Regions from separate parts of the Paenibacillus sp. SN-8-1 genome, predicted to be linked through region 2. Evidence: riboswitches for the same ligand, from Rfam matches in the RefSeq annotation. Region 2 holds a riboswitch; the other holds the start of a gene.
What was found. Region 2 has a riboswitch for ZMP and ZTP ahead of ACRRNK_RS18075 (phosphoribosylaminoimidazolecarboxamide formyltransferase). Riboswitches for the same ligand answer to the same signal wherever they lie in the genome.

Region 1 (4,241 bases), 410 kb from region 2:
GTTCCATGCTGATCTTACTAATAGATGTTCACACCTGTCCCTGGAACAGGATAAGCTGTCATGAACCCTGCCTTGTCCGCATAATTTGGTATAAAGACAGGATTCGGCGCAAGGGGTACGCCGAGAATTGCGGACATGGGGGAATGATGAATGCATGAAGCAGCCGAACGGCTTGGTGAACTGGCGACGATTGTTATGATGGCGGCAGCTCTAGGGATGGACGCCTTTTCATTGGGTATAGGTATCGGCATGAAGGGAGTGCGCCTGCGCGAAGTCCTGCGGATTAGCTTGGTCATTGCCCTGTTTCATATTCTTATGCCGCTGCTGGGCATTTTTACGGGAGAATACTTGGGGATGCTGCTTGGACAGGTAGCCGGATATGTCTCGGGGGGACTGCTCGTGCTGCTTGGAGCGCATATGATTATAAGCTCTTGGCGGGGGAACGGCATGCAGGCTGTGAACCCGCGTACCTTCATAGGGATGCTGCTGTTCGCCATGAGTGTGAGTGTCGATTCCTTCTCGGTCGGCGTATCGCTGGGAATGTTTCATAGCAATCTGGTGCTTACCGTGCTTGCCTTTGGTTTCTTCGGCGGTTTGATGTCTGTGCTGGGCCTTATGCTGGGGCGCAAGGTGAGCCACAGTCTTGGTGATTATGGGGAAGCGGCGGGAGGAGCTGTCCTTCTTGCGTTTGGACTGATGTTTATCTTTTGATACAATAGTAGACAATAGAGGCTTGGAGCTAGAGAGTTACCGGAGGTGAAGATACACAAGTATGCGGATTTTATTTGTATGTACAGGAAATACCTGCCGCAGCCCGATGGCTGAGGGCATGCTGCGTAAGCTGGCCAAGGAACACGGCGTGGATGTTGAGGTCCGTTCTGCCGGTGTGTCGGCAGCGGAGGGTGTACAGATCTCCTATCATGCGGAAGCTGTGCTGAGAGAGAATCAGATTCAAGATAATATTACTTCCACACCGCTGCGTGCGGAGCTCACAGAATGGGCGGATCTGATTCTTACATTAACCCAGGGTCATAAGAGGCAGGTTATTCAGTATTTTCCTGGAACCGCCGGGAAGACTTACACCCTTAAGGAATATGTGGAGGATGATGAGCGGGTTCTGGCTGATATTCGGGAACTGGATAGTCTGCTCGCCGCAAGAGAACTGCAGATGTCTCTAGGGCAGCAGATGAGTGCAGTGGATGGCCAGCGGATGATTGAACTCCGGCAGAGAATACCGGTCTATGATATCTCCGATCCATTTGGTGGCTCCAGGGAGGATTATGATCGTACAGCGGCTGAAATCCGGACCGCCTTGGATAAGTTGATGGATTTGCTGAAGCAGCGCAAAACTCATTAATTTGGCTTGCAAAGCGGCTGTGATTGCTATATGATGAAGTTGAAAATTGCAGATCCGATGTGACTGGCGACGAGAGTGGGCTAACCACGATGGAGCATCGGAGTATACGGCCGGTCGCCTGGGCAAAAGAGCACACGCATTCTTTAGATGCGTACTGCTCTTTTTTTCGTTCCCTCTTTCGATTTCTTGTCGATTTTTAGGTATAATAAGGGCGTTGTGAGCGGGAAGGATGTTGGTTCCTGCAGAATCGGTTCACGATTTGCATCGCCTGGAGCGCACGGTTTGTACCTGTGATTGAAATGGGAGGAATGTGTGAATGAATGAAGGCAATGAAGCGCTGTCCATCCGCGAACAAGCGGCTAGAGTATTGTCTGATCTCGCTGAGGCGGCAGGACTTGGACCCGGTAAGATCGTAGTTGCCGGTGTCAGCACAAGTGAAGTGGCGGGCAAGCGAATCGGTACGCATGGAGCCGAGGATATTGCAGCCGAGCTGTATGAAGGGCTTGAGCAAGTACGGGCCCAATATGGCTTCGAGCTTGTGTTCCAGTGCTGTGAGCACCTTAACCGGGCACTTGTTCTCGAACGCGGCCTGCTCGAACGTCTGCGTCTAACCGAGGTAAGCGCGGTTCCGGTACCCAAGGCAGGCGGCTCTATGGCGGCTGGCGCGTATCGCCGGCTGAAGGAGCCCTGCCTTGCCGAGACGATCGAAGCTCATGCCGGGATTGATATCGGCGAGACGATGATCGGTATGCATCTGCGGCGGGTCGCTGTGCCTTTCCGCCCCTCCATTCGGTATGTAGGCGAAGCACGGGTGAATGCGGCCTGGAGCCGTCCGAAGCTGATTGGCGGAGAAAGAGCAGTCTATGTTCTGCCACACGTGCAGGACTCTAGTCTTTGTGATTGATCAAGCTGTATAAGTTGAACTTAAGAATTACCCATAGGCAAGAGTGTGAAATGATTCTGGAGAAGCGAAGCGTTCGCCTTTGTGACCGGATTTCTACCTAATACATTTAATTAAGAAATCTGGGAGCAACAGCGATCGTAAGAACATTTCACATGGCTGCCTCACGTGTAATTAAGAGTCCAACTACTACAAATTATAGGAGGATGAATAACATGGAACATTTGAGAAAGCAAGACCCGGCTGTACTTGAGGCTATGAATTTGGAGCTTAAGCGTCAACGCAACAACATTGAGCTGATTGCCTCCGAGAACATTGTGAGTGAAGCGGTTATGGAGGCTCTTGGCTCCGTACTGACGAACAAATACGCTGAAGGTTATCCTGGCAAACGCTTCTACGGCGGATGTGAACATGTTGATATCGTAGAGGATATCGCTCGTGACCGTGCGAAGGAGCTGTTCGGTGCAGAGCATGCGAATGTGCAGCCTCACTCCGGCGCTCAGGCGAACATGGCTGTCTACCTGGCCGCGCTTAAGCCTGGAGATACAGTTCTTGGTATGAATCTGGCGCACGGCGGTCACTTGACTCACGGTAGTCCGGTTAACGCATCGGGACTGTTGTACAATTTCGTAGCTTATGGTGTTCAAGAAGATTCATTCACAATCGATTATAACGAACTGCGCAAAGCTGCATTCAAACACCGTCCGCGTATGATCGTGGCTGGTGCGAGCGCATATCCGCGGATCATTGACTTTGAAGCTATCGCTTCGATCGCCAATGATGTGGGCGCGTTGTTCTTCGTGGACATGGCGCATATTGCGGGTCTGGTTGCCGCGGGTCTTCATCCAAGCCCGGTACCTCACGCCCATTTCGTAACGACTACCACACACAAAACGCTTCGCGGTCCTCGCGGCGGTATGATCCTCTGCAAGAAGGCTTGGGCTCAGGCTATTGATAAGGCTGTGTTCCCAGGTATTCAAGGTGGTCCGCTAATGCACGTCATCGCTTCCAAAGCCGTCGCTTTGGGTGAAGCGCTGCAGCCTTCATTCAAGACTTATGCTGAGAATGTTGTGAAGAATGCGAAGCGCCTCGCTGAGACTTTGATTGAAGAAGGTCTGAACCTGGTATCTGGCGGAACAGACAATCACTTGATGCTGATCGATACCCGTGGTCTGAATATTACTGGACGGGATGCGGAGCATGTCCTTGATTCCATTGGTATTACCGTGAATAAGAACGCGATTCCGTTCGATCCTACAAGTCCATTCGTTACCAGTGGTATTCGTGTGGGTACACCTGCTGCGACTTCCCGCGGTATGGATGAAGAAGCTATGATTGAAATCGGACGAATCATTGCGCTCACCCTGAAGTCTCCTGAAGATTCAGCGGTTCTTGAACAGGCCCGTGCAAGAGTGGTTGCTTTGACTGATCGCTATCCGTTGTATCCAGAAATGAAGTATTAATCCTCCTTTATAGATCATTGGTGGCTCCTGTACTGGACAGTGCAGGAGCCACTTGCTGTATTTATAGGTATATGATGGGCCAGTACAGGTATTTGAGTCGTGCAGCACGGCAATAATTAAACTGATTTTGTCCGGTCTGGCAATTGTGGTTAGAACAGGCGCATTTAAAGGTGAAAATGCCCCAAGGGAGTGATATAATAAACAGGATTTGGCCGCTATTATACAAGCTCGAATGTATAGAAGCTTATACATACAGGACAGGCCTCTTAGTAGAGTACACAGCAGCAACATAACCGGAGGGACTAACCATGGGAAAATTGGTGATATGTGATCACCCGTTGATTCAACACAAATTGACATTTATTCGCGATATGCGTACGAACACGAAGGATTTTCGTGAATTGGTGGATGAAGTCGCTACTTTGATGGCTTACGAAATTACAAGAGATGTACCGCTGGAGTCTATAATCGTACAAACTCCAGTTGCTGAGACCGAGTCAAAGGTGATATCCGGCCGTAT
Region 2 (4,241 bases):
ACCGAAATGGTTCCTGAAGGATTTCGATACTGCTGCCAACACCTTTACGATGGGTGAAGTCATGGATGGTGATCCAAATAAGATTGGCGATTACTCCAACTATCTGGATGCCGTACTCGACTTCCCTATGTACTACACGATCAGAGACGTATTCGGTCATGATGATTCTACAACCAAGATCAGAGACCGTTACAATCAAGACGGCAACTACCGTGATCCTAAACTTAACGGAGTATTCCTAGATAACCATGACGTGAAGCGGTTCCTGAATGAGGCTTCCGGCAATCCTAGCAACCGTTCGGATAAATGGCCACAACTAAAGGCTGCACTCGGCTTCTTATTAACTTCACGCGGTATTCCAATTATTTACCAAGGCACTGAGCTTGGATACGACGGTGGTGAAGATCCTGAGAACCGCAAGGATGTTGTGCAGAACCCGAATCATGATCTGTACAAATACATTGCCAAGCTTAACGCGGTTCGCAACAGCCACCCGGCTCTGCAAAATGGTTCCCAAAAAGAGAAGCTCGCCGACGGCTCATTCTACAGCTACCAGCGCTCCAACAACGGGGATGAAGTGGTTGTTATCATCAACAATTCCTGGAGCACTGCAACTCGCACTGTCTCAAATATTGACAATCTGTCTAACGGAACCAGCCTGAAGAATCAATTGGGTACAGATTCCGTACAGGTTAATAACGGTTCAATTAACGTAACCCTGGGACCAAAAGAAGTGAAAATTTTGGCGAAGGCTAGCTAATTAAGAGAAGCCCTTCCTCTCCTTTTAGAGGAATGTCAGAATTGCTAGAAGATTTAAATTACATCTAACAAGCAACCCCCATCCGATTTGGATGGGGGTTGCTTGTTAATTTTATATAAAAAATCCTTAGTAGAATTGTTTGAGTATAAGAAATTAATGATGGAATAACCGCACTCCAGAGAAGGCCATGGCAATGCCGTATTCGTTAGCCGCCTCAATAACTTCCTTATCCCGCGAAGATCCGCCCGTTTGAACAATATATTTGGCACCACTTTGGGCTGCCCGGTCAATATTATCCCTGAAAGGTAAGAATGCATCCGAAGCAAACGAGACCTCTTGGAGCCCAAGTAAATACTCTCTTTTTTCATTAGGAGTAAGTCTGTGAGGTACTTCCTCGTAACACTCCTCCCACGCTTTTCGTTCTGGAACTGTAAGATCATCACAAAGCCACTTATCTATGGCGTTATTCTTCTCCGTAGGTGAAATCCCCGCGCGGAATTTCATTGAGAGAGCTGTTGGATGCTGCCGCAAGTACCAGTTCTCTGCTTTCGATGCAGCGAGTCTCGTACAATGTATACGGGATTGCTGCCCTGCTCCCACACCAAGCGTCTGCCCATCCTTAGCAAAACATACCGAATTGGACTGTGTATATTTCAGTGTGATTGCGGAAATTAATAGATCTCTCTTTGCTGAATCTGGAAGGAACTTGTTCTCAGTCACTATATTGTTCAATATTTTCTCTGTGATTAACACATTTTTTCTATCCTGTACTAGGTTAACTCCAAATAAAGTTCTTTCCTCTATCGGCTCAGGCTCATAATCCGGATCGATCTCAATAATAAGATACTTTCCATTTTTCTTAAGTTTCAAGATCTCTAGAGCATCATCATCATAAGCAGGTGCCACAATCATGTCGGAAATTTCTCTCTTCAGTAATTTAGCAGTAGAAAGATCCACTGTATCACTTAGTGCCGCACAATCACCGAAAGAAGATATGCGATCTGTTCCCCTTGCTCTCGCATAAGCGACAGCCAGATGTGATAGCTCCATACCGTCAACACCATAAGCCTTAGCCAGTTGATCGCTTAATGGACTATATACAGCGGCCCCTGCAGGACTTACGTGCTTGAAAGAGGCTGCCGCAGGTTCCCCTATAGCTAATTTGAGCTCCCTTACAAGCTGATAGGCGTTGAGAGCATCGAGTAAGTTGATGTAGCTTGGCTCCCCATTAAGAATCTTGAAAGGCAGCTTCCCAGGCGATGTGACTCTTGCATTACCTTGATTCGGATTAATACCATACCGCATTTTGATCTCTTCCATTTGTACATTCACCCTTTCATAGCAAATAAAAAAAAGCGTTTGATCAGATCAAACACTTTGCCCAGGCGAACGGCTTATATATCCATATGCTCCCCCGTGGTAACCCACGTTTACTCGCCAGTAGCACATAGTAACAGTCTTTTTTACAAGGTTAATTTTACCAAAATATACCTGTATGTTCAAGAAAATAAATCAAATATCTAGGCTACTGAACAGCCTCAGGCTTGGTTTGCTTTCGGCTTTCTTTTCAGATACCAGATAAGGATGAGAACCAGAACAAGAAGCACAAAAACAAGCAGCAGATACTTATGAATGGCCTCTGTGACGGCTAGCCAATGCTTGCCGAGATAAGTTCCCAGCGTGATAAAAGCGAACGCCCATAATATCGCTCCCGGTGCAGCATAAGAGAGAAATGTACGGTAGGGCCACCCGCTGATCCCGGCAAAATAAGCCGTGAGATGCCGAACACCAGGTACGAAATAGCCCAGAGTGAGCGCGAACTTGCCAAATTTCTTGAACCAACGCCGGGTATGATCCAGCTTCTCCTTGGTAATTCGGATCTTGCGGCCATGCTTCTCAAGCAGCGGATACCCGAACCGTCGCCCAATGAAGTAACTAACGCTCATTCCAGCGAAGCTGCCCACCACCGCAATTAGCAGTGTCAGGACATAAGACAGCCTCCCCTGCGAGATGAGGTATCCCGAATAGGTCATCAGGACTTCGTCCGGTACGGGCAGACCAATAATCCCGAGCACCAGTGTTCCAAAGATTCCGATATAACCATAATGTGCGATGAGATAAAAGATTTTGTCTTGGAGCATCTGGATGGACTCCTTCTCTTGATGCCATCAACTTGGCAGGTTGGTTAGGTGTGAAAGTGAGGGAGAGAAATGGGTTTTCTCCTCTTCTTTACTTTAACCAATTCTTTGTCGGAAATTTCGGATTTAACAGGGGGCTTGGTGGAGTCATCCATTTTTAAATTCTTTTATATTCGATTTAGCTCATTAACATCCGCAACAATTTTATACTCTTCACTCGGATCTATCTCATAACTTTCTCCATTAAACAACGCTTCCCATATCCATACAAAAAAGTCTCGAGGATCTTTCGGTGGGTCAAATGGTGGAAGACAAGATTCAAATATCCGTTCAAAATCCAACTCTGACCTAGATAAATAATAGCTTAACGCCAACTTTGCTTTGCCCTGATTTTGTTCATTCATTCCTAGATAATAATCTATAAATAATTCATTAATTATAGTTCTATAGTGAGTCTCATCCGAGGAGTCTATATACTTATATTTTTCTACCTCCTCATCATCATCCCCTCGACCAGTTATTGGCCCTAATAGATCAAGTAAAAAGTAAGGATTTACAATTTTCATACTTTCCTCCACTTTAAAATATGTCCACTCAAAAAAAGAAGAAGCCATTCAGACAGCTTCTTCCCTCAAATAAACCCAACCTCTATCCCTCCGAGAACTCCCGCTGCCTAAGCGCCTCATACAGCAGGATCGAGGCGGCCATGGCCACATTCAGGGACTCCGCATGGCCCTTCATCGGGATAATCAAGGCATCGTCAAGCTCTGCTTGAACAGACGCTGACAGACCGCTTGCTTCGCTGCCGAACAGCAGCCATGTCGGGCCCCTAAAATCATACTCGTAACATATACGAGCTGCCTGGAGGCTCGTTCCTGCCAGGCGGACTCCCTTCTCCTTCGCCTTGGGAAGGATTTCGTTCAAGTCTGCTTCAATCACCGGAAGATGAAATACCGAGCCCATTGTCGATCTCAGTGTCTTTGGATTATAGATATCCGCACACCCTGGACCCACAATAACCGCACTAGCCCCAGCGGCATCCGCCGTACGGATAATCGTGCCTACATTGCCCGGATCCTGTACTCCGTCAAGCACCACGACCAGGCCGTTATCCTGCTCAATCAGAGCTTCCCATGAACTGCGATGCTTGCGGATTACGGCAAACACAGGCTGCGGCGATTTGGTATCACTGCACTTTGCGATAACGGCTTCAGACACCCCAACCCACTCGACAGACAGCTTTCCTGCCCCGGCCTGAACAAGCTCTGGAGGGATGCCATGATCCAGCGAATAAGCGATCACTTCAATCTCAGCCTCCGCCTTAAGGGCCTCTTGCACCAAAT

Region 1: another riboswitch for ZMP and ZTP. It lies ahead of ACRRNK_RS20110 (TIGR01440 family protein); the one in region 2 lies ahead of ACRRNK_RS18075 (phosphoribosylaminoimidazolecarboxamide formyltransferase).

The regions. Positions count from the first base shown of each region.
Region 1 is NZ_CP194782.1:4,106,617-4,110,857, reverse strand. Features, by position in the region: gene ACRRNK_RS20120 (manganese efflux pump MntP) at 151-711, shown strand; gene ACRRNK_RS20115 (low molecular weight protein arginine phosphatase) at 773-1,357, shown strand; ZMP/ZTP riboswitch at 1,407-1,488, shown strand; gene ACRRNK_RS20110 (TIGR01440 family protein) at 1,674-2,261, shown strand; gene glyA (serine hydroxymethyltransferase) at 2,474-3,721, shown strand; gene upp (uracil phosphoribosyltransferase) at 4,030-4,241, shown strand, end outside.
Region 2 is NZ_CP194782.1:3,695,792-3,700,032, forward strand. Features, by position in the region: gene ACRRNK_RS18070 (family 14 glycosylhydrolase) at 1-760, shown strand, start outside; gene ACRRNK_RS18075 (phosphoribosylaminoimidazolecarboxamide formyltransferase) at 914-2,080, opposite strand; ZMP/ZTP riboswitch at 2,133-2,215, opposite strand; gene ACRRNK_RS18080 (DedA family protein) at 2,299-2,901, opposite strand; gene ACRRNK_RS18085 (hypothetical protein) at 3,066-3,512, opposite strand; gene ACRRNK_RS18090 (TrmH family RNA methyltransferase) at 3,547-4,241, opposite strand, start outside.